4 regions of the Arthrobacter sp. LT660 genome follow, and region 4 is predicted to be linked to each of the others. Evidence: riboswitches for the same ligand, from Rfam matches in the RefSeq annotation. Region 4 holds a riboswitch; each other region holds the start of a gene.
The links. A riboswitch is a leader RNA that binds a small molecule or an ion and turns the genes downstream of it on or off. The one in region 4 is predicted to bind thiamine pyrophosphate.
Positions count from the first base shown of each region.

Region 1: another riboswitch for thiamine pyrophosphate. It lies ahead of thiM (hydroxyethylthiazole kinase); the one in region 4 lies ahead of thiC (phosphomethylpyrimidine synthase ThiC).
Region 2: another riboswitch for thiamine pyrophosphate. It lies ahead of AC0QSG_RS11400 (sodium:solute symporter family transporter); the one in region 4 lies ahead of thiC (phosphomethylpyrimidine synthase ThiC).
Region 3: another riboswitch for thiamine pyrophosphate. It lies ahead of AC0QSG_RS08815 (ECF transporter S component); the one in region 4 lies ahead of thiC (phosphomethylpyrimidine synthase ThiC).

Region 1 covers NZ_CM149651.1:2,651,800-2,659,300, reverse strand. Annotated here, with positions in the region: gene AC0QSG_RS12385 (amidase) at 1-743, shown strand, start outside; gene AC0QSG_RS12380 (DUF4190 domain-containing protein) at 736-1,143, opposite strand; gene pgm (phosphoglucomutase (alpha-D-glucose-1,6-bisphosphate-dependent)) at 1,251-2,897, shown strand; gene AC0QSG_RS12370 (NAD(P)H-dependent oxidoreductase) at 2,997-3,551, opposite strand; gene AC0QSG_RS12365 (aldehyde dehydrogenase family protein) at 3,676-5,148, opposite strand; TPP riboswitch at 5,222-5,315, shown strand; gene thiM (hydroxyethylthiazole kinase) at 5,307-6,137, shown strand; gene thiE (thiamine phosphate synthase) at 6,134-6,817, shown strand; gene AC0QSG_RS12350 (bifunctional hydroxymethylpyrimidine kinase/phosphomethylpyrimidine kinase) at 6,814-7,501, shown strand, end outside.
Region 2 covers NZ_CM149651.1:2,462,010-2,469,510, reverse strand. Annotated here, with positions in the region: gene ectB (diaminobutyrate--2-oxoglutarate transaminase) at 1-348, shown strand, start outside; gene AC0QSG_RS11410 (ectoine synthase) at 421-825, shown strand; gene thpD (ectoine hydroxylase) at 962-1,861, shown strand; TPP riboswitch at 2,023-2,137, shown strand; gene AC0QSG_RS11400 (sodium:solute symporter family transporter) at 2,130-3,593, shown strand; gene AC0QSG_RS11395 (LuxE/PaaK family acyltransferase) at 3,590-4,786, shown strand; gene AC0QSG_RS11390 (acyl-CoA reductase) at 4,792-6,339, shown strand; gene AC0QSG_RS11385 (SDR family oxidoreductase) at 6,336-7,142, shown strand; gene rlmN (dual-specificity RNA methyltransferase RlmN) at 7,201-7,501, shown strand, end outside.
Region 3 covers NZ_CM149651.1:1,901,200-1,908,700, reverse strand. Annotated here, with positions in the region: gene AC0QSG_RS08850 (Na+/H+ antiporter subunit A) at 1-415, shown strand, start outside; gene AC0QSG_RS08845 (Na(+)/H(+) antiporter subunit C) at 412-957, shown strand; gene AC0QSG_RS08840 (Na+/H+ antiporter subunit D) at 954-2,603, shown strand; gene AC0QSG_RS08835 (Na+/H+ antiporter subunit E) at 2,630-3,229, shown strand; gene AC0QSG_RS08830 (MrpF/PhaF family protein) at 3,226-3,495, shown strand; gene mnhG (monovalent cation/H(+) antiporter subunit G) at 3,495-3,896, shown strand; gene AC0QSG_RS08820 (DUF4235 domain-containing protein) at 3,904-4,173, opposite strand; TPP riboswitch at 4,244-4,373, shown strand; gene AC0QSG_RS08815 (ECF transporter S component) at 4,424-5,041, shown strand; gene AC0QSG_RS08810 (ATP-binding cassette domain-containing protein) at 5,057-7,501, shown strand, end outside.
Region 4 covers NZ_CM149651.1:2,327,138-2,334,638, reverse strand. Annotated here, with positions in the region: gene AC0QSG_RS10780 (GNAT family protein) at 1-121, shown strand, start outside; gene AC0QSG_RS10775 (IclR family transcriptional regulator) at 133-945, opposite strand; gene AC0QSG_RS10770 (helix-turn-helix domain-containing protein) at 1,017-1,604, shown strand; TPP riboswitch at 1,664-1,771, shown strand; gene thiC (phosphomethylpyrimidine synthase ThiC) at 1,769-3,574, shown strand; gene AC0QSG_RS10760 (DUF72 domain-containing protein) at 4,234-4,959, opposite strand; gene AC0QSG_RS10755 (TOBE domain-containing protein) at 5,058-5,468, shown strand; gene modA (molybdate ABC transporter substrate-binding protein) at 5,465-6,238, shown strand; gene AC0QSG_RS10745 (ABC transporter permease) at 6,235-7,062, shown strand; gene AC0QSG_RS10740 (sulfate/molybdate ABC transporter ATP-binding protein) at 7,059-7,501, shown strand, end outside.

The sequences.
Region 1 (7,501 bases), 320 kb from region 4:
GGTTCGTCGCCTCGGGGCCGATCGCGCGCAACGCCGCGGACGCGGGCCTGCTCCTGGACTCCATGGTCGGGGGCACGGGCGGCGCGTTCCTGGCCGCGGCGCTCGCGGCCGATCCGGGCGGCGGGCGTGCGCTGCGCATCGGAGTCTCCACGCACTCGCCCTTCGCGTCGCACTACGAGATCGCGCTCTCCCCGGCGGCCGCGGCGGCGCTGGATGCCGGCGTCGTGCTGTTGGAACGGGCCGGCCACCACGTGGAGGAGGCGGAGATCCGCTACGACAACCGCTATGCGCCGGCGTTCCAGGCCATCTGGACCGCGGGGCTGGCCGAGGCGCGGATCCCGCGGGCCGGCGAGCCGCACCTGACGCGGTTTACGCGCTCCTTCCGCGATCGGGCGATCGCGCGCCCCGACGCTCAGAAGGCGTCCGCCGCGCGCATCCTGCGCCGCATCGCCGAGGACTCGCGCGCGCAATGGGGACGGTACGACGCCGTGCTGACGCCGGCCCTGGCGCAGACGCCCCGCCCGATCGGCCACTACAACTCGCATCCCCCGGACGACGACTACCGCCTGCAGTGCCAGTACACGCCGTTCACGTCGATCGTGAATGTGGCCGGCGTGCCGGCCATCGTCCTGCCCACGCTGTCCACCGGGGCGGGACTGTCGATGGGGGTGCAGCTGATCGGCCGCGCCGGCGCCGAGGCCGGGCTGCTGGGACTGGCGGCGCAGCTCGAAGCGGCTAGGTGAAGTCCCCGGACATGGCGGACATGACCGGCAGGAAGAGCACGAGCAGCAGCAGGAGCACGAGCCCCAGAACCACGACGAGGTAGCCGAGGACAAGCCCGGCGATCGCCATGCCGCGGCCCTCCGGCTCCCGGCGCAGGGCGATGTGCCCGACGACGATCGCGCCTATCTGCGGAAGGAGGAGGAACCCGCCGGTTACGAGCCCAACGATGCCCAACACCAGCGCGACGATGCTCAGCGTCTTCGGTTCCGCGGCCGGATACGCGCCGGGGTAGACGCCGGGATGGGCCTGCTGCTGCGGCGCCTGGGCGGCGTACGGATTCTGCGGCGCGGGACCTCCCGGTTCCGAGTACCAGGAGGGGTGGCTCGGATCGTTGAACGGCCGTTGTTGCTCGTTGCCCATGGTCCCCGCGTCCTCGCTGTTCGTCCCCGCTGTACGCACCCATTCTAGGATGGCGAAATGTTCCCGCACACATCCGACTTTGGCGGCGGATCTGTAAAGCTGTACCCATGGCGAACCGAGCGGGCACAGTAGCCCTCCCCCAGGACCTGATCGACGTCGACGCGGTGCGCGGCGCGTACTTCGACATCATTCCGGATCCGTCCGATCCCGTGCAGCGCGTCGCTTTCGGCACGTCGGGACACCGCGGAAAATCCCTGAACGGCTCGTTCAACGAGAACCACATCGCGGCCATCACCCAGGCGATCGTGGAATACCGGACCGGCCAGGGCATCACCGGTCCGATCTTCGTCGGCAAGGACACCCACGCGCTCTCGGACCCGGCGCAGGACACCGCCCTGGAGGTGTTGGCGGCCAACGGCGTCCGGGTCCTCCTGGACGCGCGCGACGCCTGGACCCCGACGCCGGCGCTGAGCCACGCGATCCTGGCCCACAACCGCGACGGCGGCGCCGCGCGGGCCGACGGCATCGTCATCACCCCCTCCCACAACCCGCCCAGCGACGGCGGCTTCAAGTACAACCCGCCGCACGGAGGACCCGCCGACTCCGACGCCACGGGCTGGATCGCGGGCCGCGCCAACGAACTGCTGGAGGGCGGCCTCAAGGGCGTCAAGCGCATCCCGCTGGCGCGGGCCAAGGCCGTCGAATCGGTCGGGACCTTCGATTTCCTCGCCGGCTACGTCGACGACCTGCCCTCGGTGCTGGACATCGACGCCATCCGCAACGCCGGCGTGCGCATCGGCGCGGACCCGATGGGCGGCGCCTCCGTGGACTACTGGGCCGCCATCGCCGAGCGCCACCGCCTGGACCTGACCGTGGTCAACCCCGAGGTGGATCCCCGCTTTGCGTTCATGACCTTGGACTGGGACGGGAAGATCCGCATGGACTGCTCCTCGCCCTCGGCCATGGCCTCGCTGATCGGCAAGGTGCGCGACGGCGGGGACCTGTACGACATCGCGACCGGCAACGACGCCGATGCGGACCGCCACGGCATCGTCACCCCGGACGCCGGCCTGATGAACCCCAACCACTACCTCGCCGTGGCCATCGACTACCTCTACCGCAACCGGCCGCAGTGGCCCTCCGGCGCCGGCGTCGGCAAGACGCTGGTGAGCTCGTCGATGATCGACCGGGTCGCCGCATCGCTCGGACGCGAGCTGGTGGAGGTGCCCGTCGGCTTCAAGTGGTTCGTGCCGGGCCTGCTGGACGGAACCGGCGTGTTCGGCGGCGAGGAGTCGGCCGGGGCCAGCTTCGTGCGCTTCGACGGCACCCCCTGGACCACGGACAAGGACGGCATCCTGCTGGCCCTGCTCGCGTCCGAGATCCAGGCCGTCACCGGCAAGTCCCCCAGCCAGCGGTACGGCGAACTGACCGCGGAGTTCGGCGCGCCGTCGTACGCCCGGATCGACGCCGCGGCGACCCGCGAGCAGAAGGCCGCGCTGGGCAAGCTGTCGGCCTCGGACGTCACCGCGACGACGCTCGCGGGGGAGGAGATCACCGCCAAGCTGACCGAGGCACCCGGCAACGGTGCGGCCATCGGCGGGCTGAAGGTGACCACCGAAAACGCCTGGTTCGCCGCCCGCCCCTCCGGGACCGAGGACGTCTACAAGATCTACGCGGAGTCCTTCCGGGGCGACGAGCACCTCGCGCAGGTCCAGGCCGAGGCGAAGAAGCTGGTCGACGGCGTGATCGCCTAGTCGCCCGGGAACCGGGCACAACGAAAAGGCCGGCCCCGTGGGGACCGGCCTTTTCCGCGCCGGCGGGCGCCGGCGTCTTGCTGGTTCTTTTCGGTCGCGCTAGTTCTTTTCGGCGGCGGCGCGGATGCCCTCGAGCACCGCGGCGACCTGGCCGGCGACCTCGGCGTCGTCCTTCGGGTGGGTCTTGGCGAAGCGGACCAGGGAACCCGGGATGGACAGCTTGACGTCCTCGAGGACGGTCGCGCCGGCGATGCCGACGGCCTTGCGGGCCTCGTCCTGCGCCCACACGCCGCCGAACTGGCCGAACGCGGTGCCGATGACGGCGGCCGGCTTGCCGGTCATGGCGCCGGCGCCGTACGGGCGGGACAGCCAGTCGATGGCGTTCTTCAGGACGGCCGGCATGGTGCCGTTGTATTCCGGGGAAACCAGCAGCATGGCGTCCGCGGCACCGGCGGCGGCGCGCAGCTCGGCCGCGGCGGCCGGAACCTGGCCCTCGATGTCGACGTCCTCGTTGTAGAACGGCAGGTTCTCGAGGCCCTCGAACACGTTGACCTCCACGCCCTCGGGCGCGTTGGCGGCGGTGGCCTCGGCCAGCTGACGGTTGGTGGATCCGTTGCGCAGCGAGCCGACGAGGGTCAGGACGGTGGTTGCCATGGGGATGCTCCTATTGGTTTGGGGAACCGGCGCGGGGGCCGATCGATCTTCCACAATATGCAACCGCATGCAATACCGGCCTGTTCCCGTCTCCGTCGTGACGCTCGACACCCTCGCGGCCGCGCTAGAGGATCCGGCGCAGCAGCCCCGCCTTCAGCCGCCCGTACGGCGGGTACACGGCCCGGAGCGTATCGACCACGGCCGTCTTCGACAGAACGGACCGGAACTGGCTGAACGTCTCGAACCCCGCCCGCCCGTGGTAGCTCCCGTGCCCGGACGCGCCGACGCCGCCGAACGGGAGCGCGGGGATGGCCAGGTGCGCGTTGCAGACGTTGTGCCCGATCGCCCCGGCACGCACGCGGTCCTCGAAGGCGGACTGCAGCCGGGGCTTCTCGCTGAACAGGTACGCCGCCAGCGGGGAGGGACGGGAGTTGATGAACCGCACCGCGTCGTCGAACGAGGCCACACGCACGATCGGCAGGACCGGCCCGAAGATCTCCTCGGTCATGACCGGGGACGCCGGGTCGACGTCGGCCAGAAGGGTCGGCTCGATGAACAGCGACTCGGCGTCCGAAGCGCCGCCGCTCACGATGCGGCCCGCGCCGCCCGCGGCCGCCTCGATGAACCCCGCGAGCCGGTCGAACGCGGGGCGGTTCACGATCCGTCCGTAGTCCCGGCTTTTCGCGGGGTTGCGACCGTAGAAGGAAGCGATCGCCTTGGGGAGGTGCTTCTCCAGCCCGTCCGCGGACGTCCCCACGGCCAGGACGTAGTCCGGGGCCACGCACGTCTGGCCCGCGTTCGGGAACTTGCCGAAGGCGATGCGGCGCGCGATCGCCGCGGGGTTGCCGTCCACGACGACGGCGGGGCTCTTGCCTCCCAGCTCAAGCGTGGTCGGCGTCAGGTGGCGGGCGGCCGCCTCGGCCACGATGCGGCCCACCCGCTCGCCTCCCGTGAAGAAGATATGGTCCCACCGCTGGGCCAGCAGCGCCTGGCTGGTCTCGACGCCGCCTTCCACGACGGCGACGGCGCGGGGGTCGAGGTACCGGGGAACCAGTCGCGCGATCAGCTCCGACGTCGCCGGCGCGAGCTCCGAGGGCTTGAGGACCACGCAGTTCCCGGCGGCCAGCGCGCCCACCAGCGGCGCGAACACCAGGTTGACCGGGTAGTTCCACGGACCGATGACCAGCACCAGGCCCAACGGCTGCGGCTCGACCTTGGCGGACGCCGGCTGGAACGCCAGCGGAACGCGGACGCCCTTGGCCTCCATCCACTCGGTGAGGTGGAGCTGCGCATGGTCGATCTCCCCGCGCACCAGATCCAATTCGGTCAGGTGCGCCTCGACGGCCGATTTGCCGAGGTCCGCGGCCAACGCCTCGAGGAACTCGCCCTCGTGGGCGTCGAGCATGCGCTCCAGTGCGCGCAGCTGCCCCGCACGGAACCTCCGCGGGTGGGCCAGCTGCGTGGACGCCGAGTCGCGGAGCCGGGTGACGGTCTCCGCGACGGTGGGGACGACCGGGGCGTCCGGGTCCGCCGACGAAACGTCCGCGACGGTGTCCGCGCGCGGCGGACGCGGCTTGGTGCGTGTAAAAAGACCCATGGTCATCAACCTAGCCGTTTCGGCATCCGCCCGAGCACGAGGGAGTTCACGGGCGGAACACGGTAAGCTCGCCTGCAGTGACACGGGGTGTCCGCCAGGGACTGAGATCACACCCGTACACACCTGATCTAGTTCGTACTAGCGGAGGGATGTCGCCCATGGATTCCATTGCGCCTTCACACCTTGTTCCACCCGTCGTCTCGCCCGAATCGGCCGCGAACCACCTGGGGCGGCTGCGCGCCACGGCGCCGCTGGTCCAGTGCCTGACCAACACGGTCGTCGCGAACTTCACGGCCAACGTCCTCCTCGCCGCCGGCGCCGCCCCGGCCATGGTGGACGTTCCCGGCGAGGCCGCCGAGTTCGCCCGCCTCGCCTCCGGAGTCCTGGTCAACCTCGGGACCCCGCACCGCGAGCAGCGCGAGGCCATGCTCGAGGCCGCCCGCGCCGCGCACGAATCCGGCACGCCCTGGGTGCTGGATCCCGTGGCCGTGGGCGCGCTGGCCCTGCGCACCGGGTTCGCGGGCATGCTCGTTGAGCTGCGCCCCGACGTCGTGCGCGGCAATGCCTCGGAGATCATGGCCCTCGCCGGCGTCGGCGCGGGGGGACGCGGCGTGGACGCGACGGACGACGTCGACGCGGCGCCCGGCGCGGCTGCCGCGCTGGCCCGCCGGACCGGCGGCGTGGTGGCAGTCTCCGGCGCGGTCGACCTGATCACGGACGGCGAGCGCACGGTGCGCGTGCACGGCGGCAGCCCGCTGCTCACGCGCGTCACGGGCGGAGGCTGCGCGCTGGGCGCCCTGGTCGCCGCGTTCGCCGCGGCCGCGGACGATCCATTCGCCGGCAGCGTCGCCGCGCATGCGTTCTTTTCGGTGGCCGCGGAGGCCGCGGCCGCCTCGGCGACGGGTCCGGGGAGCTTCGCCGTCGCATTTCTGGACGCACTGTCCTCCACGACGCCGGAGCAGCTCGCGGAACGGGCGGTGCTGCGATGAGCGCCGCGTTCGACCTCTCGCTCTACCTGGTGGCCAACGCGGGGAGCACCAACGGGCGCCCGCTGGCGGAGATCGTCGCCGCGGCGGTCGACGGAGGGGCGACGATCGTCCAGCTCCGGTGCAAGGACGTCCCGGCCCGCGCCTTCCTCGACGACGTCGTGGCCTGCTCCGAGCTCACCGCGGGCCGCGCGGCGCTCGTCGTCAACGACCGCGTGGACGTGTACCTGGCCGCCCGTGAGGCCGGCGCCCGCGTCGACGGCGTGCACATCGGGCAGTCGGACCTGCCGGCGCCGCTGGTGCGCCGTTTGATCGGCCCGGACGCGATTCTCGGTCTCAGCTCGGGGAAGCTGCCCCAGCTGGAAGCCCTCGCGACCATGCCCGCCGGCACGGTCTCCTACCTGGGGACAGGTGCGGTTCGGCCGACGCCGACGAAGAAGGACCACCCGGATCCGATCGGCTTCGGCGGGCTGGCGGAGTTCGTCGCCGCCGCGCCGCTGCCCTGCGTGGCCATCGGCGGGCTGGGCCACGGCGACGCGGGCGCGGTCGCCTCCGCGGGGGCGTCCGGCATGGCGGTGGTCCGTGCGGTCTGCGCGGCGGAGGACCCGGCCGCCGCCGCGCGATCGCTGCGTTCAGAATGGGAGGCGGCCCGCGCCGCGCGCCGATCGGGGGAGCGCGCATGAGCGCCGTGCCCAACATCCTGTCCATCGCCGGGTCCGATCCCTCGGGCGGCGCCGGAATCCAGGCGGACCTGAAGTCGATCGCCGCGTGCGGAGGCTACGGAATGACCGCCATCACGGCGCTGACGGCGCAAAACACCCGCGGCGTCAGCGGCGTCCACATCCCCCCGGTGGATTTCCTGGCCGCCCAGCTGGCGGCGGTCGCGGAGGACATCCGGATCGACGCCGTCAAGATCGGCATGCTCGGCAACGCGGAAACCATCCGGACGGTGTCCACCTGGCTCCAATCCCTCCCCCCCACCACGCGAAGTGGACATTACCGGGGGTTAGTTAAGGGTGGTGATGTCCACTTCCGGGGGTTGGGGGAGGGGCGGCCGGTGGTGGTGTTGGATCCCGTCATGGTCGCCACCAGCGGGGACCGGCTCTTGGACGACGACGCCGGGGCCGCGCTGCGCGCGCTGCTTCCCCTCGCGGACCTCGCCACGCCCAACCTCGCCGAGCTCGCCGAGCTGTCCGGCGCGCCCCTGGCCACCAGCTGGGGACGGGCACTCGAACAGGCCCGCTCCGTCGCGGCCGAGTTCGGGATCCTGGTTCTCGCCAAGGGCGGCCACCTGGCCGGCCACCCCGGCGGCTGCCCCGACGCGCTCGTGGACGCGGACGGCGTCGTACTGGAGGTCCTCGGGGAAC
Region 2 (7,501 bases), 130 kb from region 4:
GCGCTGGAGAACTACTGGGCCAACGACGACTTCCAGAACCAGGTCGCCGGCACCATCGCCACGCTGCACCGCGGACTGGACGCGTTGGCCGCCTCGGTCGAAGGCGCATCCGTCCGCGGACGCGGCCTGCTCGCCGGAGTGCGCTTCCCGGACAAGTCCACCGCCGGGCTCGTGGCAGCCGAGTCGTTCCGCCGCGGTCTCCTGGTGGAGACCTCGGGACCGGACGACGAGGTCCTCAAGCTCATGCCGGCGCTGACCATCAGCGACGCCGACCTGAACCGCGGCCTGCAGATCCTGACAGACGCCACGCGCGTCGCCGTGGGCGCCCCCGCGCTCGCCACGGTCTAGCACGACGCCGGAACCCGCCTGCCCGGGCCGCCGCGCGCGGCGGCCCGGGCACCCCAGAACCAAAGGAGCACCATGCTTGTTACCCAGTTGAACGATCTCAACGACACCGACCGCGACATCAAGTCCGACACCTGGCGCAGCCGCCGCATGGTGCTGTCCGGGGAGGGCGTCGGTTTCTCGTTCCACGACACCGTGATCTACGCCGGCACGACGTCGACGTTCCACTACGCCAACCACATCGAGGCCGTGTACTGCGTCCAGGGCGAGGGAACGCTGACGGATGAGACCACCGGCGAGGTCCACGACCTGCGCGACGGCACCATGTACCTGCTGAACGGCAACGAGAAGCACACGGTGCGCGCCACCAGCGAGTTGCGCATGGCCTGCGTCTTCAACCCGCCGGTCACGGGCCGCGAAGTGCACGACGAGAACGGCGTCTACCCGCTGATCGTCGAGGAGCCCGCGCCGGTCTCATAACCCGCGCCGGGGCACCGCCCCCAAGGATTTGCCCATCCGCAAGGCTGGGCAGCAACGATGTGCCGGCCCGAAAGGTCCGGCACATTGGTGTCTGCGCGGTACGGCGCAGACCGGCAACAACCGAGGAGGAACGGACATGACGGAGACACTGAGTCGCCTACACGACCAGTATCCAACACGAACAGGCAGCGACTACAAGGTGCTGGACCGGACCGGTCCCGTGGTCTGGGGATCCGCCACCGACGGTCCCATGGACGCGGGGACCCTCGAGGGTTTCGAGTCCAAGGGCTACCTGGCCATCGACCAGCTCATCACCGCCGACGAGCTGGAGACGCTCCGGGGCGAACTGAGCCGGCTGTCCGAGGACCCGACCGTCCGCGCCGACGACCGCACCATCGTCGAGGCGAAGTCGCAGGAGGTGCGCTCGATCTTCGACGTGCACCGCACCAGCGCGGTCATGCGGAAGATCGCCAACGACCCGCGGGTGGTGGAACGCGCCCGGCAGATCCTGGGCTCGGACGTCTACATCCACCAGTCCCGGGTGAACTTCAAGCCCGGCTTCGAGGGCAAGGAGTTCTCCTGGCACTCGGACTTCGAGACCTGGCACGCCGAGGACGGGATGCCCACCCCGCGCGCGGTGAGCGTCTCGATTTCGTTGACGGACAACTACTCCTACAACGGGCCGCTGATGATCATGCCCGGTTCGCACAAGAAGTACATCTCGTGCGGGGGAGAGACCCCGGAGGACAACTACAAGGCGTCGCTGGTCATGCAGGGCGCCGGCACCCCGGACAAGGAGACGCTGACCCGGTTCGCCGACGAATACGGGATCGACGTCCTCGAGGGCAAGGCCGGCGGGGCGATCATGTTCGACTCGAACTGCATGCATGCCTCCAACGGCAACGTGACGCCGTACCCACGCTCCAACGTGTTCATCGTGTTCAACAGCGTCGAGAACACCCTGGTGGAGCCGTTCGGCGCGGCCGAGCCGCGCCCGGACTACATCGGAGTCCGGGACTTCACGCCCGCGGGCTAGACAGTGCGACGGCGGTGCGCCCGCTGGCCGTTTTCGGGGTTCGATGTCCCCGGGAACGGCCAGCGGCGCGTGGGCCAGTAACATGCCCGCGAACCGATCCACAGCCTCGAACGCTTGACGAATTCCGGTTTGGAGGCGGGCAGCGGCGCGACTACAGTCGAGTCGTGTAGAGCGGGAGCTCGGGTACGAACCGGGCTGAGAGGGCGAATGACGACGTCGCCGACCGCATGAACCTGTCCGGGTAATGCCGGCGAAGGGATGAGCATTCATGCTTGGTGTTTCCACGACCATCGCAATTCTGGCGGGCGTTCTCGGTGTTTTCGCGTGGGTTGGGCTGGCCGTGGGCCGGGACCGCGACCTCGAACAGTTCACGGTGGCACGCGGCAGCCAGGGCGGACTTGGACTGGGGCTGTCGTTTTTTGCCTCGGGCGTCGGGGCCTGGATACTCTTCGCGGCGCCCGAGGTCGGCGCTTCAGTGGGGCTGGCCGGCGTCCTGGGGTACGCCGTGGCGATCACGGTTCCCCTGTTCGGCCTCGTCTTCGTGGGACGGCGGTTGCGGGCGCTGGTTCCCGAGGGGCACAGCCTGATCGAATTCGTTCGGATCCGCTACGGCCGCACCATGCACGTCTACGTGCTCGGCATCTCCGTCTTGTACATGCTGGTGGCGTTGGCAGCTGAACTGACCGCCGTCGGCGCCGTGCTCGGACGCCTGTCCAGCATGGATCCGCGGGTCGGCATTGCCGCGGTCGCGCTCATCACCGTTCTCTATACGGCCTATGGGGGCCTCCGCGCCTCCATCCGGACCGACCGGTGGCAATCTTGGCTGTTGTTTCCCCTGCTGATAGTCGTCGGCGCACTGCTCTTCGGCGGACTGTCGCGGGAAGCCGCGCCGATGGATCCGGCGTTGTTCGCCGTGGACCTGACGGGCGTCGAGGCGGCACTGACGCTCGTCGTGGCGGTGACGGCAACCACCCTCTTCCACAACGGCTACTGGCAGCGGGTGTGGGCGGCCCGGGACGGGCGTGCGCTGGGCCGCGGAGCGGTCCTCGGGGCAGTGACGCGCTTTCCCGTCGTTTTCGCCGCGGGCATGGTCGGTCTGCTCGCGGCGGCCTATGGCGTCTCCCTCGGCGAACCGCCCGCACCCTTCTTCGCCCTGCTGGATTTCCAGCCCCAATGGGTTCTCGCGCTGGTCCTCATGCTCACCCTCGCGCTGGTGGCATCCACCGTGGACACGCTGCAGAACGGACTCGCCGCCGTTGCCGTCACGCACACCCCTTCCATGGGGCTCACCGGTGGACGCATCGCAACGGCAGTGTTCACGGTCATCCCGGTACTCGTCGCGTTCCAGGGCTTCTCGGTGCTGCGTCTATTCCTCATAGCGGACCTTTTCTGCGCGGCCACCATCGTGCCCGCGTTGCTGGGGCTGTGGCGCCGTTCGACGCCGGGCGGCGCGGTCAGCGGTTCGGTGGCCGGCCTCGTGGCCGCCCTCGGGTACGGTTTCGCGGTCGGCGGCAGCCTTCCCGAGGCCATTGCCGTTGCGACCTTCGCGGAGGGACTCGCGCTTCCCCCGTTCCTCGCCGCGCTGTTCGCCTCCGCACTGGTCACCGTCGTGGTTTCCCTGGCGTCCGGACGGAGCCGGGACATGGAGGGCATTGGTGCGTTGGCCACGCCATTGACGTCGCCGCAACGGCCGGGACCGTCCGCCGCCGATGCGCCGGAGACGGTCCGATGACCGCCGACGCGGAGCCGGCCGCGGCCGTGGAACGCGACAGCCTGGATCTGCGGATCCAGGCATTCGTCGAACGCGGTGCCGCACCGTCGGAAACCGGCGGCGGGGGCGGGGCCGGCGGGAGCGACGCGGAGGTCGAATTCGGGGGACTCGCGCTCGAGTTGTTCGAGCACCAATACCGCCACAACAAGGCCTACCGGCGCTTTTGCCGCTCGCGCCGCGCGGAACCGGGGAGGATCACCAGCTGGGACCAGATCCCCGCTGTGCCGTTGGCCGCGTTCAAGCAGCTCACTCTCGCGTGCGAGCCACCGGAGGACGCGGCGGCGGTCTTCATGACCAGCGGCAGCACCGACCCCACCCAGCGGGGGCGCAACCACCATCCGCACCTCCACTTGTACGACGCGTCGCTGCGCGCGGGATTTGAGCATTACTTCCTGCCGGACCGTAAACGCATCCGCCTGCTGGTGCTCAACGCCCGCCCCGGGGAGCAGCCGCATTCCTCGCTCGCGTACTTTTTCGGCCGCCTGGTTGATTTCTTCGGGGCAGCGGGCAGCACCCACTTCATGGAGAACGACCGCCTCGACGTGCGGCGCGTGGCGGCGGTCCTGCGGGAGGCCGAGGAAGCGGGGGAGCCCGTCGCGCTGCTGGGCGCCTCCTTCGCCTACGTGCATTTGCTGGACGCCTTCGACAACGAGGGACTTGCCTTCCGCCTGCCGGCGGGGAGCCGCCTGCTGGACACCGGAGGGTACAAGGGACGCTCCCGGGAGGTGTCCGCCGAGGACCTGCGCGCGCGGTTCGGGCGGCTCCTCGGACTTCCCGAGTCCCGGTGCGTCAACTACTACGGGATGACCGAGATCAGCTCCCAGTACTACGACACCGCACTCCGCGACGGCTGGGAGGGAACCGGCGTCCGGACCCGCCGCAAGGGCGTCCCGGCGTGGACGCGGATCCGTGTGGTGGACCCGGAGACCGGGGCGTCCGTGGAGCCTGGGCAGAGGGGCCTGATTGTCCACTACGATCTGGCCAACCGGGGATCGTGCCTAGCGGTTCTGGCCGAGGACGTCGGCCACCTGGTCGCACCGGATCCCGGTCGGGAAGCCGCGATCGAATTCGTCCTCCGTGGCCGTGCCGAGGGAACCGAATCCCGCGGGTGCTCGATCGCCTTGGACGAAATCCTCGGCGCGAACCGGAGCTGATCGCCATGACCGCCGCCGAACAACGGCAAGTCCCGCCGCCCACCGGCCGCCCGCCCGCCGCGGGGCCGGCCGTCGATGGCTTCTTCCTGCCCCAACTCAGCCAGTCCGAGCTCGACGGCCTCGGGTGGGAAACCCGCTCGTGGGGCGCCGTCGATCTCCGCATGCCGGTCGTGACTCCGGCTCTGGTGGACCTCGTGTGTCGGCGGCTCCTCCAAGCCCAGGTCGATTGCCTGGCCGAGCGTCCGGTCATGGAGATCGTCGAAGTGCTCGGACGGGTAGTGGCGAAATGGTCTGATCCGGACTACCCGTTGCGGCGGCAGGCCGAGGAGCTGCTGCCCACAGTGACCGGGTATTCGCCGGACATGGTGCGCCGGGGGCTCAAGGACTACCTCAAGACCTTTCGTCGAGACCGACTGCTGCGTTTCCTCGCCCAGGACTTCGACAACCCGTTGGTGCTCGACGGCTTCCAGCCGAACCGGGCGCAGGGACGTTCCCGCGCCTACGGACCGGGGCTGACGACGCAGTTTTTCGCCGGCAACGTTCCGGGGCTGCCGGTGTGGAACCTCGTGTGCGCGCTTCTGGTGAAGTCGGCGACGTTGGGAAAATCCGCGTCCGGGGAACCATTGTTCGCGGTGCTTTTTGCGCGCAGCCTGGCCGAGGAGGACCCCGCCCTCGCCGCGTGCCTGTCCATCCTGCACTGGCCGGGCGGGGACGACGCGATTGAACAGGCGGCCTTCGCCCACTCCGGGGCCGTGACCGCGACCGGTGGCCGCTTGGCCATCGAGAGCGTCGCAAAGCGCCTGCCCGCAGGCATGCCGTTCGTGCCGCACGGGCACAAGATGAGCTTCGCCGTCGTCGGGCGGGAAGCCCTGGCGCTGAACCGCTACGCTGAGACCGCCCGACGCGTGGCGCACGATGCCTCGCAGTACGACCAGCAAGGATGCCTGTCCCCGCATTGCGTGTTCGTGGAACGCGGCGGGGCGGTGGACCCCGGGACGTTCGTGGAGGCCGTGGCGTCCGAAATGGGGCGATTCGAGCGCAACAAGCCCCGCGCCCGGCTCACCCTCGAAGAGAGCGCGGGCATCGAGCGGGTCAGGTCGCACTACGAGTTCCGGGCCTACGAGGACGAATCGGTCCGGCTGTTCACCAGCGAATCCGGAACCAGCTGGACCGTGGTCTACGAAGAAGGGCCGGTGCGGTTCGAACCCTCGCCGCTGAACCGGCTCCTGCGGGTGCATCCGGTGGACGGAATCGACGACGTCGTACGCCTCGCGGGCCCCCTGTCCCGTTACCTGCAGAGCGTCGGCATCGCGTGCTCGCCCGAACGCCTGGACGCATGGTCCTTGGCGCTGGGACGGTGTGGCGTCGACCGGATCTGTGCCGTGGGGCAGATGCCGGAGCCCGCCGCCGGGTGGCACCACGACGGACGCGGAAACCTCACGTCGCTGGTCCGCTGGGTCGACATCGAGGGCGCGGCCGAGGCTGCCCTGGAACATTACGACGCCGAATGGACGCTTCCCGGGCGCCACGTCAGCCAGGGGATTCGCCCGTGAGCCGGGAGGGCCCGGGACGCGCCCTCGGCACCAGCAACCTCCTGGCGGACCGGGTAGCGATTGTCACCGGGTCCAGCCGGGGGGTCGGGGCCGCGACCGCCCGAGCGCTCGGCGCCCATGGGGCGACCGTCGTCGTGAACTACCTGCGGAACGCCGAGGCGGCGCACCGGGTGGTCGCGGAGGTGGAGGCCACGGGCGGCCGGGCGGAGGCGTACGCCTCCGATGTCACCGACGCCAATGCCGTCGCAGCGATGGTCGAAGACGTCACCGAACGATGGGGCCCGGTCAACCTGCTGGTGAACAACGCGCTGCGGAGCTACACGTTCGATCCGCTGACCCGCCGCACGGCGTGGGACATCTCCTGGGAGGAGTACCAGTCGCAGTTCGAAGGCAGCGTCGGCGGCGCGTTCAATCTCTGCCGCGCCGTGTTGCCCGGGATGAAGGGTGCGGGAGGCGGGCGGATCATCAACCTGGTCACGGACCTCATCGAAAGGCCGGGCGTCGCCTACCACGACTACAACACCGCGAAATCGGCCCTGCGGGGGTTTTCCCGCAACCTCGCGTCGGATCTGGGACCCTTCGGCATCACGGTGAACTGCGTTGCCCCGGGGCTCGTGTATCCAACAGATTCGAGCAGGGCCGCGACCGACGAACAGCGCGACGCGCTGGAGGCGGCCACGCCGCTGCGGCGGCTCGCCACCCCGGAGGACGTGGCCGGCGCCGTGCTGTTCTTTGCCAGTGGATGGTCCGGTTTCGTCACCGGCGGCTGTCTGTTCGTCGACGGCGGGCTCGTGATGAACTGACCCTCCTTCCCGGCGCACCGCCGCGTCCGGGCTGGACACGCGTGGGAGAATGGACGTAATGACTTCAGACCAGCACCGCAACGAGGACCGGAAGCACACCCCCGCCGGTCCGGGTTCCCCGGCCGTCCACGAGCCGGCCGACCTCCATCCCGCCGACGGACACCACCGGACGGGCACGTCCCGGGCGCACGCCGTCCGCCCCGAGCGCACGCCGGAGAAGCTGACCACGAAGCGCAGCGACGGCCGCATCCAAGTCAAGCCAACGGCCGAGGGCTGGAAGCAGGCCATGGGTCCGGACGGACGGCCGCAGCTGCAGTTCGGCACGCGCACCCGGGTGACCCAGCCGCCGGAGCACCTGG
Region 3 (7,501 bases), 430 kb from region 4:
CGCCGGGCACAACACCCCGGGTGGCGGCTTCGCCGGCGGCCTCCTCGCGGGGCTGGCCCTGACCATCCGCTATCTCGCGGGCGGGCGGTTCGAGCTCGCGGAGTCGACCCCGATCAGCCCCGGAACCCTCCTGGGAATGGGGCTGGCGACGGCGACGCTTTCCGGCGTCGTGCCCTTGTTCTTCGGCGGGCAGATGTTCCAGAGCGCCGCCCTGGAGTTCTCGCTGCCGGTGTTCGGGGACCACAAGTTCGTCACGTCGACGATCTTCGACGTCGGCGTGTACCTGGTGGTCGTCGGCCTGGTCGTCGACGTGTTGCGCAGCCTCGGCTCCGAGATCGACGAACGCTCCGAGGGCGCCACCCCGGAAGAGCCCCAAAACCCCGCGGCCCCGCAGACGGAGGGGGTGGCCCGATGACACCGAACGTCACCCTCCTGCTGGTCATGGGCGTCCTGTTCGCCGCCGGCATCTACCTGCTGCTCGAGCGCAGCCTGACGCGCGTCCTGCTGGGCCTGCTGCTGATCGGCAACGGTGCGAACCTGTTGATCCTGATCGCCGGCGGGTTGCCGGGGCTCGCCCCGCTTTACGACCCGGAGACTCCCGCGGACGCGTATTCCGACCCCCTGCCGCAGGCGCTGATCCTGACGGCGATCGTGATCACCTTCGCCGTGACCGCCCTGATGCTCGCCATCATCTACCGGTCCTGGGTCATCGCCCGGCGGGACGAAGTGGTGGACGACCTCGAGGACCGCCGCGTCGCCGAGCAGTCCCACTTCGACTTCGAGGACGACGCGGAGGTCCCCGCGGACACCACGGAGTTCAGCGAGGACACCGACGAGGCCGCCTCGCGGGCCACCGCGGACGCCAACCGGTCGGCAAACGAATCCGACCGGCGGCAGGCCTCCTCGGAGGAAAGCGCCGGAACAGACGACCACGGGAGAAACAGGGAGGCACGATGACCGAACCATTGGCCGCCGTGGCCTTCGCGCCATTGGCCGTAGCACTTCCGATTCTGGGCGCGGCACTGGCCTTCGTGTTGCGCCGCCATACGCGGATCCAGCGCATCACCACGATTTCCACGCTCGTCATCACCCTGGCGCTCGAGGTCTGGCTGCTGACCGCGGCCTGGGGCCACGGAGCGCAGGCCGTCCTGATCGGCGGATGGGCCCCGCCGTTCGGCATCTCACTGGTGGTCGACGAGTTCTCCTCCCTGATGCTCGTGGTCTCCACGGCGGTCAGCCTCGCCGTGCTGGTGTACGCGACCGGGCAGGGCATGGCCGACGGCGACGAGGACGGCCCCGTCTCCGTCTTCCACCCGACCTACATGATTCTGGTGGCCGGCGTCTCCAACGCGTTCCTGGCCGGCGACCTCTTCAACCTCTACGTCGGCTTCGAGATACTGCTGACGGCGTCCTACGTCCTGCTCACCCTCGGCGGAACGACGGCGCGGATCCGCGCGGGCGTGACGTACGTCGTCGTGTCCGTGGTGTCCTCCATGTTGTTCCTCATCGCGATCGGCATGATCTACGCCGCGACCGGAACGGTGAACATGGCGGACCTCGCGCTTAAGCTGAACGACCTCAATCCGGGCACCCAGATGATCCTGCACCTGATGCTCCTGGTGGCGTTCGGGATCAAGGCCGCGGTCTTCCCGCTCTCGTTCTGGCTCCCGGACTCCTACCCGACGGCCCCCGCGCCCGTGACCGCGGTGTTCGCGGGACTGCTGACCAAGGTCGGCATCTACGCCATGGTGCGCACCGAGACCCTGCTGTTCCCCGGGGACCGCATCAACTCGGTGCTGATGGTGGTCGCGCTGCTGACGATGATCGTGGGGATCCTCGGCGCCATCGCGCAGGCGGACATCAAACGCATGCTCTCCTTCACGCTCACCAGCCACATCGGTTTCATGGTGTTCGGGCTCGCCATCGGCAACGTGGCGGCGCTTGCCGCGACGGTCTACTACGTCGCCCACCACATCATCGTCCAGACGTCCCTGTTCCTCGTGACGGGCCTGATCGAACGCCGCGCCGGGACCTCGAACGCCGACCGGCTCGGATCGCTCTCCAAGCTTTCCCCGGTGCTGGCCGTCCTGTTCTTCCTCCCGGCCATGAACCTGGCCGGCATCCCGCCGTTCTCCGGCTTCCTGGGCAAGCTGGGGCTGCTGCAGGGCGGGATCGAACTCGGGACACCGCTGGCCTGGGTTCTCCTGGGCGGGGCCGTGACCACGTCGCTGCTGACCCTGCTGGCCGTCGCGCGGGTCTGGAACCGGGCGTTCTGGCGGAAGGCGGAGGACGCGGAGGACCCGGACCCGCTGCTCCTGGTCGGCGCGGCCGACGGCGGGCGCGTGACCACCTACCGCCACGTCGCCGACCATCCCGCCAGCCGGTTCAGCGACCGCGGCGACATCGATCTCCTCCCCCGCGCCATGGTCGGCTCGACGGCCGCCCTGGTGGTCCTGGGCCTGTCGCTGACGGTGTTCGCCGGCCCGCTGTTCGGACTCAGCGAGCAGGCGGCGCGCAACATGATGGACCGCAACGACTACATCTCGGCGGTGCTGGGGACCGCCTCGGAGCCCAACGCACCCGTGACGGGAGTGGCACCGTGACTCCCACGCGTCCGTCCGCACTGGGCATGCGCACCCCCGGCGCCGCATCCCGCCGCCGCAAGCGTGCGCGCTTCATGGTGGAGCTGCCGCTGCTGGTGTGGATGGTGCTCGTCTGGGGCGCGCTCTGGCGGGACTTCGCCATCGGCAACCTGGTGTTCGGGTTCCTGATCTCCCTCGGCGTCGTGTCCGCGTTCCGGCTGCCGCCGGTGGAGCTCAGCGGCCGGTTCAACGTCTGGCGCGCAGCGCTCTTCGCCGTGCGGTTCGTGTGGGACATCGCCGTCGCGAGTTTCCAGGTCCTCGGCACCGCGCTGGTCAAGGGCCCCAAGGTGCGCAGCGCCGTCGTCGGGGTGGGCCTGCGCAGCCGCGAGGACCTGATGATCACCACGGTCTCCCACGTCCTCACCCTGATACCGGGATCGTTCACCGTGGAGGTGGACCGTCCCAACGCGACCCTGTATCTCCACGTCTTGGACGTGAACACCCGGGAGGAGGCGGAGGACTTCCGCCGCAAGGCGCGCACCACCGAGGCGCGGCTGATTCGCGTGATGGGGACGCGCGAGGAACTTGCCTCGCTCGAGGCGGAGAACGGCGCCGAGGCCGGCGCGAAGCGCGGGAGGACAGCATGATCATGGACATCGCCGTATGGGCCTCGGGACTGTTGATCGCGGCCGCCGCGGCCCTGGCCCTCGTCCGCATAGCCCGCGGCCCCTCCATCCTGGAGAGGGTCATCGGCCTGGATGTGCTCCTGACCATCGTCGTCGCCGCCCTGTGCATCGACATGGCCGCGAACCACCACATCGACCACCTGCCGTTTGTCCTGGCGGCCAGCGTGATCGGCTTCATCGGCTCGGTGACGATCTCGCGCTACGTGACGGACCGGAGGAACTCCTAATGGACAATTCGCTGTGGGGAACCCCCGTGGACGTGGTGTCCGCCGTCTTCCTGGTCGTCGGCGCGCTGATGTCGTTCGCCGCCGGAATCGGCATGCTCCGCTTTCCCGACCTGCTGTCCAGGATGCACGCAGCCACGAAGCCGCAGGTGCTGGGGCTGTTGCTGATGCTCACGGCCGTGGGCCTGCAGATGGGCTCGTGGTCCGTGGCCCCCGCGCTGTTCCTGGCGTGGATGCTCCAGCTGCTGACGGCACCAGTCAGCGCACACATGGTCGGTCGATCCGGATACCGGACCAGGCACCTCAAGAAGGAAACGCTGGTGCTGGACGACCTCGACGAGGTGGTGGCCCGGGCCGCCGACGGCAACGCCGGCGGCCGCGAGACCCCGCCGGGCAGCCCCTAGACGTCTTCTAGACCTCGTCGAGGGTGCGGTTGAACCGCGCGATGGCGCGTTGCGTCCCGCGGTTGGTCGCCACCTGGATCACGGCCGCGACCACGGAGGACATCACGGCGAAGCCCAGTGCCTGGCGCAGCGTCGCCTCCGCCTGCGTCTTGGGGTTCGTCGCCTTCGGCGGCTCGTTGCCCGTGAGCTTCGTCCAGACCGCGTCCACGACCTTGGCGCCGGCCAGCCCCGCGACCAGCGAAATGATGGTGCCGCCCACCCTCAGCAGAATGTTCACGTGCAGTGCTCCCGTCGTTCGGCGTGATTACCTGCCCAGCATAACGCGGGGCTAGACTGGGGACACTGAACAACCACGACAGGGGAGCGTCACGATCGGTGCCCAACGGCCCGGTCAACTGATGCTGAGAGTGCGCTTCGACGCAGACCCTCGAACCTGCTCCGGCTAGTACCGGCGAAGGGAGTCGAGATCTCAGGGTGAGCGCGCCGTCGACTCTTCCTCCCCTCCTTGCCCTCAAGGAGGAAAAACCATGACCACCCTGCAGAACCCCCGCAACGCGCGCGCCTCGTGGCGCGTCGTTGACATCGTCGTCGCGGCCGTGATCGCCGTCGCCTCCGGCGTCATCTTCTTCGGCTGGAACACCATCCACCACGCGCTGGACTTCCTCTTCGTCGCCTTCCCGCCGTCCTCGGCGCTCGTGGCCGGATTCTGGCTCTTCCCGGCCGTGCTGGGCGCGCTGATCATCCGCAAGCCGGGCGCGGCCCTGTTCTGCGAGACCGTCGCCGCCGTCGTGTCCGCGTTTCTCGGCTCCGAATACGGCTGGACCGTGCTGGTGTCCGGGCTTGTCCAGGGCCTCGGCGCCGAACTCGTGTTCGCCGCGTTCCTCTACCGGCGCTGGGGCCTGGTGACCGCGCTCCTCGCCGGCGCCGCGGCGGGCCTCTTCGGCGGAATCAACGACGCGTTCGTCTTCAACTGGTTCCCCGAATACACCGCCGCCATGAAGCTCGTCTACGTGGGCTGCATGACCGTCTCCGGGATCGTCATCGCCGGGCTGTTGTCCTGGCTGGCCACCCGGGCACTCGCCCGCACCGGTGCGCTGTCCGCCCTCGCCTCCCGCAAGGCCGGACAGGAACCGGCCCGGGGCTAGCCGGTAGGTCCCCTCATGGCCACCCACATGCACGACGCCGGTGCCGCCGGCCACGAAGCGGAGCGGCGTGGCGAACACGGCCCGTCGCCGGGCACGCGGCCCGTCGCCGGGCACGCGCCCGCCTCGGTGAGCGCCCGGGGCTGGGGCTGGCGGCATGCCGACCGCACCCGAGACGCCCTGCGTGGGCTCGACCTGGACATCCGGCCGGGGGAGCGGATCCTGCTCGCCGGGCCATCGGGCGCGGGCAAATCCACCCTGCTCCACGCCCTCGCCGGCGTGCTCCACGCGGACGAGGACACGGCATCCGCCGGGGAACTGCTGGTCGACGGCCGCCCGGCCCACGCGTCGACGGGCCGCGCAGGGCTAATGCAGCAGGACCCGGAGACGCAGGTCGTCCAGGCGCGCGTCGGCGACGACGTGGCGTTCGGCGCCGAAAACCTCGCCGTGCCGCGCGATGAGATCTGGCCCCGGGTCGCCGAGGCGCTGGACGCCGTCGGGCTGCGGGTCGGGCTCGACCATCCGTCGTCCTCCCTCTCCGGCGGCCAGAAGCAGCGGCTGGCGCTCGCCGGGATCCTGGCCATGCGGCCCGGTCTGGTGCTGCTCGACGAGCCCACGGCCAACCTGGATCCCGCGGGCGTCCGCGAGGTCCGCGACGCCGTGGTGGCGGCACTGGAACTCACCGGGGCGACGGCCGTCATCGTCGAGCACCGCCTGGATGCCTGGGCACCGCACGTGGACCGCGTGGTGGTCCTCGAGCCCGGGGGAGGCGTGGCGCACCAGGGCACTCCCGCCGAACTGTTCGCCCCCGGCCCCGTGCGCGAGGATCTCATCCGCGCCGGCGTGTGGGTTCCCGGCCACGTGCCGATCCTCCCGGCGCTCCCGGTGCTCCCGGCGATGGCGGACGACGCCGGCGCGCGCCCGGCCGGGGAGATGCTGCTGCGCACCGAGCTGCTGTCCGTGGCCCGGACCGCGGGCGCCCCTGTGGCACTGGCCGGAGTGGACCTGCGACTGGGCGCCGCGGAGGCCCTTTGCATCACCGGAGCGAACGGCTCCGGCAAGTCCACACTCGCCCTGACGCTCGCGGGGCTCCTTCCCGAACGCTCGGGACGCGTCGTCGCGACGCCGGCGCTCACCTCGCCCGGCGACCCGCCGGAGGGTTCGGCGAGGGCCAACTCCACCGTCCTCGCCGAGCGTCCCCACCGGTGGAAGGCAGCCGACTTGGTCAGCCGCATCGGCACCGTCTTCCAGGAGCCGGAACACCAGTTCGTGGCGGCCACGGTGCGCGAGGAGCTCGCGTTCGGTCCGCGGCAGGCGCGGGTGTCGGGGAGCCGGATTCCGCTGTTCGGCGACGATCAGATCGCCGAACGGGTCGATGGCTTGTTGGACCGCCTCGGGCTGCGGCACCTGGCCGACGCGAACCCCTTCACCCTGTCCGGCGGCGAAAAACGCCGGCTCTCGGTCGCCACCGTGCTCGCCGCGGGGCCGTCGGTGTTGATCGTGGACGAACCCACGTTCGGCCAGGACATGAACACGTGGTCCGAACTCGCGCTGTTGCTGCGCGAGCAGCTGGAGGCGGGAGCCTCGGTCGTCGCCGTGACCCACGACGAACACTTCGCCGCGGCACTCGGCGCACGCACGCTGGCCGTGGAGACCCTCGGCGCCGGTCCGCCCGCGGTGGAGGGGGGCGCCGACGTCGGACGACCCGGCCTGCTGGAGCCCACTGCGTCCGGCCGGACCAGTCTCCTCGGCCGCTCCAATCCGCTGGCGAAGCTCGGCGCCGTCGCGCTGGCGACCATCCCGCTGGTGGCGACCCTGGATTTCGTGAGCGCCGGACTCGTGGTGTTGGTGACGCTGTGCCTGCTGCCGCTCGCCGGCATCACCATCGCGCGCTTCCTCGCTCGGGCCTGGCCGCTGCTGGTCGCCGGGATGTTCGGCGCATGGGGCACCGCGCTGGTGGGCAACGACTCGGGCGCCGTGCTGTTGGACCTCGCAGTGTTCACGGTCACGGAGGGGTCGCTCGTCGCGGGTCTCGCGACGGGGCTGCGCGCGTTCGCCGTCGCGGTGCCGGCGGTCCTCGTCTTCTCCACGACGGACCCGACCGATCTGGCGAACGCCCTGGCGCAGAAGGCCCGGCTGCCGCACCGTTTCGTCCTCGGGGCGCTGGCCGGCATGCGGCTGCTCGGACTCCTCGTCGAGGAGTGGACGACCCTGGGCATGGCACGCCGCGCGCGCGGCGTGGGATCGCGCGGGTCGCTTGGCCAGCGCATCCTGGCGAACCTGGGCCAGGCTTTCGGCCTCTTGGTTCAGGCCATCCGCCGCGCGTCGCGGCTGGCCGTCACGATGGAGGCCAAGGGCTTCGGCGGCGCCGAAAGGTCCTGGGCGCGCGAATCCGTGTTCGCACGGCGGGACCTCGGCGTCGTGGCCGGTGGCGCGCTCCTGGGCGCGGCGGCCGTCTGGGCG
Region 4 (7,501 bases):
GGCCGGCTACCGCTACGTCGTCGACGTCGACCTGCCGGACCGGGCGGTCTCCCTGATGGCCGCCGAACCGGACTGGGTGCTCGAGGAGTCGCGCCGGATCGACGACGTCCCCACGCGCTAGGCGGTCCGGCGCTAGGCGCTCTTGGCCGCCTGCCGCTTGGCCTGGTGCTGCTGCCCGCTGATCGCCGCCACGGCGCGCGAGGCGGCGTAGCAGACCTTCCGCAGGACGGTGGCCTGCGAGTCCGGGACGAACTTGCCGACCGGCCCGGACACGGACATCGAGGCCACCGGCTTGCCGTTGGGACCGAAGATCGGCGCCGCGATGCAGTTCAGGCCGGTGAGGATCTCCTCGCGGTCGAACGCCAGGTTGGTGTTGCGGACCTCGAGGAGCTCGCGGCGGAACGTGTCTGGGTCCGTGATGGTGGCCGGCGTCCAGGCCAGCATTTCGGAGCGCATGGCTTGGTCCGCGGCGTCGGGATCGTAGGCCAGGAGCACCTTGCCGACGGCGGTGCAGTAGGCCGGGGCACGCCCGCCGATGCGCGAGGGGCTGCGCACCTGCAGGTGTCCGTAGAGCTTATTGAGGTAGACGACGTCGGTGCCCTGCAGGACGGCGAGGTGGACCGTCTGCTTGGTCAGTTCGTAGAGGTCCGCGAGGAACGGCGTGAGCGCGTCCCGCATGCGACCCTGCAGCGCGTCCTCCTGCGTCGAGCCCAGGTCCTGGATCATCTTGCCGAGCCGGTATGCGTTGCCGGCGCGCTCCACGGCACCGTTGTTCTGCAGGGTGGCCAGCAGCCGGAAGGCGGTGGACTTGGACAGCGAAGCCCGGCGGGCGAGTTCGCTGACGCCGACGCCGACGAAGGCGTCGTTGCCGAAGGCGTTGAGCAGCGACATGGCCTTGTCGACGGCCGTCCGGTCGTCGCGGGGCGCGGGGGTGCTACGGGTCATGCTTTAGTTTCCCGTGCTGTCGACGAAGTGTCAAACATGACAGTTCGTCACTTATAGGTGACACTATACGGGTGCAGGCCAACGACCTCGTCTCCCGGAACATCCGCCGTTTCCGCGTGGAGCGCGACCTCTCGCTCGGCGAGCTGGCGGCGCTGGCGGGCATCTCCAAGCAGACCCTGTCCAAGGTGGAGGGCGGCGTCGGGAACCCCACGGTGGGGACCCTGGAGAGCATCGGGCACGGGCTCGGCGTCAGCGTTGTGCGGCTGCTGACCGAATGGGGGACTCCCGTCCACGAGTCGCTGGCCGCCGACGCGCACTGGCGGCCCGCTGATGCGGGGCACATCAGGGACCTGGACCGGATCTACGGGTCGGGGTACGTCCGGACGCACGTGGTCCGGTTGCATCCGTCGTCGGAGGCCCACGTTGTCGAGGCGCACGGATTCGGCTCCCTGCACCAGTTGTATGTGGTGTCCGGGACGCTGGAGGCCGGTCCGGTGGGGGACCTCCGCCGCCTGGGCGAGGGCGATTTCCTGCGTTTCCCGGGCGACGCGGAACACGCCTACCGGGCGGTCGGAGGCCCCGCCGTCGCGCATCTGACGACGACGGCGCCCCAGGTGCCGCAGTTCCCGCACGGGGACGGCGCCGGGGATCCGGCCTGAGCCCTCGCTCCGGAATCGGGCGCCCGTTGGCCCGGGCGCCCCAAGTGGGCTAGGCTAGCCATCGTCCACACGGGTGCCCTGGCAAGGGCTGAGATCAGGCTGACGCTGCCTGCGACCGTCGAACCTGTCCGGGTCATGCCGGCGTAGGAAGTGAGGGCTCATCCGTGAGCGTTTCAGCAGAAAACCAGTCCACCCACCGTGCCTCCGAACAGCACCCGGCCCACTCGCCGGCGTTCCTGGAGGACGCCGACTCCGGCATCCGCGTGCCGGTGACGGCGATCAGCCTGGACGATTCCCCGGACGGAAACCCGAATCCGCCGCTGAACGTCTACCGCACCGCGGGGCCGGGCAGCGACCCGCTGGAGGGGCTGCCGCCGTTCCGCGCAGCGTGGATCGAGGGCCGCGGGGACACCGAGGAGTACGGCGGCCGCGAACGCAACCTGTACGACGACGGGAAGTCGGCCGTGCGCCGCGGCGCGGCATCGGCCGAATGGAAGGGCACGCGCCCGGTTCCCCGGCGTTCGCTGCCCGGGCGCGTGGTGACGCAGATGCACTACGCGCGCGCCGGCGTCGTCACCGAGGAGATGCGCTACGTGGCGCTCCGCGAGGGATGCGACGTGGAACTGGTGCGCAGCGAGGTCGCCGCCGGACGGGCCATCATCCCCAACAACATCAACCACCCAGAGTCGGAGCCGATGATTATCGGCAAGGCGTTCCTGGTGAAGATCAACGCGAACATCGGCAACTCCGCCGTGACCAGCTCGATCGCCGAGGAGGTGGACAAGCTGCAGTGGGCCGCCCACTGGGGCGCCGACACCGTGATGGACCTGTCCACCGGCGACGACATCCACACCACGCGCGAGTGGATCATCCGCAACTCGCCCGTCCCGATCGGCACCGTGCCCATCTACCAGGCGCTGGAGAAGGTCGGCGGCGACGCGGCGAAGCTGGACTGGGAGGTCTTCCGCGACACCGTGATCGAGCAGTGCGAGCAGGGCGTGGACTACATGACCATCCACGCGGGCGTGCTGCTGCGCTACGTGCCGCTGAGCGCCGAGCGCGTCACGGGGATCGTGTCCCGCGGCGGGTCCATCATGGCGGGCTGGTGCCTGGCGCACCACCGCGAGAACTTCCTCTACGAGCGCTTCGACGAGCTCTGCGAAATCTTCGCCAGGTACGACGTCGCGTTCTCCCTGGGCGACGGGCTGCGGCCCGGTTCGATCGCCGACGCGAACGACGCCGCTCAGTTCGCGGAGCTCGACACGCTGGCCGAGCTGACGAAACGGGCGTGGGAGTTCGACGTCCAGGTCATGGTGGAGGGGCCCGGGCACATCCCGTTCCACCTGGTGCGGGAGAACGTGGAGCGCCAGCAGGAGCTGTGCGACGGCGCTCCGTTCTACACGCTGGGCCCCTTGGTCACGGACATCGCGCCGGGCTACGACCACATCACCAGCGCCATCGGGGCCACGGAGATCGCCCGTTACGGCACGGCGATGCTCTGCTACGTCACCCCGAAGGAGCACCTCGGGCTGCCGAACAAGGACGACGTGAAGACAGGGGTGATCACGTACAAGATCGCCGCGCACGCCGCCGACCTGGCCAAGGGCCATCCGGGTGCGCACGAGCGTGACGACGCCCTGTCCAAGGCGCGCTTCGAGTTCCGCTGGAAGGACCAGTTCGCGTTGTCGCTGGATCCGGCCACGGCGGAGGCGTTCCACGACGAGACGCTGCCGGCCGAGCCGGCCAAGACGGCGCACTTCTGCTCGATGTGCGGGCCGAAGTTCTGCTCCATGCGGATCTCGCAGGACATCCGCAAGCAGTTCGGCTCGGCCGCGGACCAGCAGGTGCTGGCCGAGGACATCGAGCGGCGGATCTCCGAGGGCATGGAGGAGAAGAGCCGCGAGTTCGCCGGGGCCGGCGGCAGCGTCTACCTGCAGCCGACCATCGGGGTGGGCTCGCCGAACGTCTAACCAGTGGCGGTGGGCACCGACAGGCGGGGCATAGGACCGCCGCGACAGGTCACCGTTATCGACCTTTTGACCTATTTGGTGGCGTTGGGATGGTGTGTGTGGGCGTCGGTCAGCACAACGGAGCGTTCGTCGACGTAGAACCAGATTCTGGCGCCATTTGCCAGCTCGTACTGCCGTCGGCGGGGTTTCGTTCCTTTATGGGTGACAAACTCGAGATCACCCTTCATCCCATGACACGTCGGATCGTCAGCGAGGGGATCAGTTGTCAGTCGCTCCCAAGCTTGGACGACGCGCGCTTGATGCCCCAGGCCATGCAAGAGCTCCCCGCGCCTGCGGGGATGAGCCCGGTGGTGAACCCACCCTCGACAGCGCCCTCGAGAGCTCCCCGCGCCTGCGGGGATGAGCCCTGCTCCTGCATCCGCTCTTGGCTCTTGGCGAGGAGCTCCCCGCGCCTGCGGGGATGAGTTGAAACCGGCGGCACGGCGGCCGAGGTGGTAGAGGAGCTCCCCGCGCCTGCGGGGATGAGCCCCCCCGGTTACCCAGTCATCGAGCGGCCCGGATGAGCTCCCCGCGCTGGCTAACGCCGTCGACTGGGGCCACCTCATCTACCGCTGAGCGGTCCCGCTACCTGCGGGGCTCCGCGGCCTCGTTCCGCAGGCCTACCCGAGGAAGTGGCGCAGCGTGCCCGCGTTGCGGACGGCGTGGCCGTCGCCGTCGTTGTTGAAGTAGACGTAGACGTCCCTGCCGGCGGCCCGCCATTCCCGGATCCGGTCCGCCCACCAGCGCAGGTCGTCTTCCGAGTACGACCCCGCGTACAGGTGGTTGTGGTCGGGTCCGTGCATGCGCACGTAGACGAACGGCGCGGTCGCCTCCAACACGCAGGGCAGCCCGGCGCCACTCATGATGCAGTAGGCGGCGCCGTGCCGGGCCAGCAGGGCGTACACGTCCGCGTGGTGCCAGCTGGCGTGCCGGAATTCCACCGCGACCCGGATCCACTCGGGCAGCCCGTCGAGGAAATGGTGCAGCCGGGCGTCGTCGCGCTCCATGCCCGGAGGCAACTGGACCAGCAGGACGGCGCGCTTTTCCGCAAGCTCGTGCCAGGAAGACGCTATCCGCCGGGTCCACGCCTCTGGGGCATAGAGCCGCTTCGCGTGCGTCAGCCCGCGGGGCGCCTTGACCGTGAACGCGAAACCGTCCGGCAGGCGCCGGCGCCACCCGGCGAAGGTCTGGTCGCGGGGCCACCGGTAGAAGCTGGCGTTCAGCTCGACGGTGTCGAACTGGCGCACATAGTGCGCCAGCCGATCCCGGTCCGGGGTGCCGGCCGGGTACAGGACGTCGTTCCAGTGTGCGTAGCTCCAGCCGGACGTGCCGATGCGGACTTCCATGCCATCCCTTATATCGTGAGCCGCATCGAACCCGGCGAAATCTCCCGATGTGCGGAGAAAAACCCCCAAACTATCCGCAAATAGGGAAGTATGGGTGCATGCCCACGATCCGCATTGCCGAGGCCGCCCGCTTCCTGGGCGTCAGCGACGACACCGTCCGGCGCTGGACGGAGAACGGCACCCTGACCGCTGAGCGCGACGACGCCGGTCGGCTGGCCGTCGACGGCCTGGCGCTCGCCCGCCTGGCGAGGGACCAGTCCCACCTTCCCGACGACCCCACGCGCGTCGGATCATCGGCCCGCAACCGGTTCGTCGGCCTGGTCACGGACATCACCGCCGACCGCGTCATGGCGCAGGTCGAACTGCAGTGCGGTCCCTTCCGCGTCGTCTCGCTCATGAGCACCGAGGCCGTCCGGGACCTCGGCCTCGAGCTCGGCTCCGTGGCCACCGCCGTGGTCAAGGCCACCACGGTCATCATCGAAACGCCCCAGGGAAAGAGCGTGCCGTGAGCGCCCGCCGCCGCGCCGCCGTCGCGCTCGCCGTCGCGGCCATCGCCACCGGAGTCTCGGGCTGCGCCGCCGCCGAGCCCGGGGACACCGTCACCGTCTTCGCCGCCGCCTCGCTCCGGGACACCTTCACGCAACTCGCGGACGACTTCGAAGCCCGGAACCCCGGCACGGACGTCCGCCTCAATTTCGCGGGGTCCGCGGACCTGGCCACGCAGATCGCCCAGGGCGCCCCGGCGGACGTCTTCGCGTCCGCCGACGAGCGCACCATGGCCCAGATCGCCGACGCCCAACTCACCGACGGCGCACCCCGCGCCTTCGCGACCAACACGCTGGAGATCGCGGTGCCGTACGCCAACCCGGCCGCGATCGGCGGCCTCGCGGACCTGGCCCGGCCCGGCGTCAAACTCGTCGTGTGCGCACCCCAGGTGCCCTGCGGCGCCGCGGCCGCGGAACTCGCGGACGCGGCCGGCGTCGTGCTGGCGCCGGTCAGCGAGGAGTCCTCCGTCACGGACGTGCTCGGCAAGGTGCTCTCCGGGGAGGCCGACGCCGGACTGGTCTATTCCACCGACGTCCGGGCCACGGACGCCGAGGCGGCGGGGGACCGGGTCCGCGGCATCCCCGTCCCCGGTGCCGGCGCGGCCGCCACCACGTACCCCATCGCGGCGCTGGCGACCGGCGCCAACCCGGACGCGGCGCGCGCCTTCGTCGCACTCGTCACCGGCGCCGACGGGCAAAAGACCCTGCACGACGCCGGATTCGGCACCCCGTGAGGGCCGCCGCGAAGCCGCGCGCCGGAGCCGGCTACACCGGCGTCCCGGGCTGGGTCTACGCCCTCGCCGTCGCCGGGGCACTGCTGGTGGTGCTGCCGCTCGCGGGCATCCTGGCCCAGGTCGACTGGCCGCGCTTCGTCCCGCTGGTCACGTCCGAATCGTCGCTGACCGCGCTCGGCCTGAGCCTGCGCACGGCCACCGCCAGCACTGCCCTGTGCGTCGTCTTCGGCGTGCCGCTGGCCATGGTCCTGGCGCGGAGCCCGTTCCCCGGCCAGCGTCTGCTCCGCGCGTTCGTCCTGCTGCCGCTGGTCCTGCCGCCTGTCGTCGGGGGCATCGCCCTGCTCTACACCTTCGGGCGGCAGGGCCTCCTGGGCCGGTACCTCGAACTCGCCGGCATCCAGATCGCGTTCTCCACCGCCGCCGTCGTGCTCGCCCAGACGTTCGTCGCGCTGCCGTTCCTCGTGGTGAGCCTCGAGGGCGCGCTGCGCACCGCCGGCACCCGATACGAATCCGTCGCGGCCACGCTCGGCGCTCGCCCCACCACCGTGCTGCGCCGCGTCACGCTGCCGCTGGTCCTGCCCGGCCTCGCGTCCGGCGCCGTGCTGTCCTTCGCGCGCTGCCTCGGCGAATTCGGCGCCACGCTCACGTTCGCCGGGAGCCTGGAGGGCGTCACCCGGACGCTGCCGCTGGAGATCTACCTGCAGCGCGAATCCGACGCCGATGCCGCCGTCGCGCTGTCCCTGCTGCTGGTCGCCGTGGCCGTCGCCGTCGTCGGGCTCTCCTACCGGCGCCGCGCCGCCGCGCCCCGGGGGGCGGCGGCATGAGCTTCCGCCTGCGCGCCGCCGTGGAGGCGCGGGGTTTCGACGTCTCCCTCGACGTCGCGCCCGGCGAGACCGTCGCCATCCTCGGACCCAACGGCGCCGGCAAGTCGACGCTCCTGGCCGTCGCCGCCGGGCTGCTACGACCCGACGCCGGCCGCGCCACCATCGGGGACCGCGTCCTGTTCGACGTCGGCAACGGCGCCGACCGGTGGGTCCCGCCACACACCCGCGGCACGGCTCTGCTGGCGCAGGAGCCGCTCCTCTTCCCGCACTTGAGCGCCCTGGACAACGTCGCGTTCGGCCCGCGCAGCGCCGGCGCCTCCCGGGCCGCGGCCCGGGAGACGGCCGAACGCTGGCTGGGGGAGGTCGACGCCGAAGACCTCGCCGGCCGCCGCCCCGGCGCCCTTTCCGGCGGCCAGGCGCAGCGCGTGGCGGTCGCCCG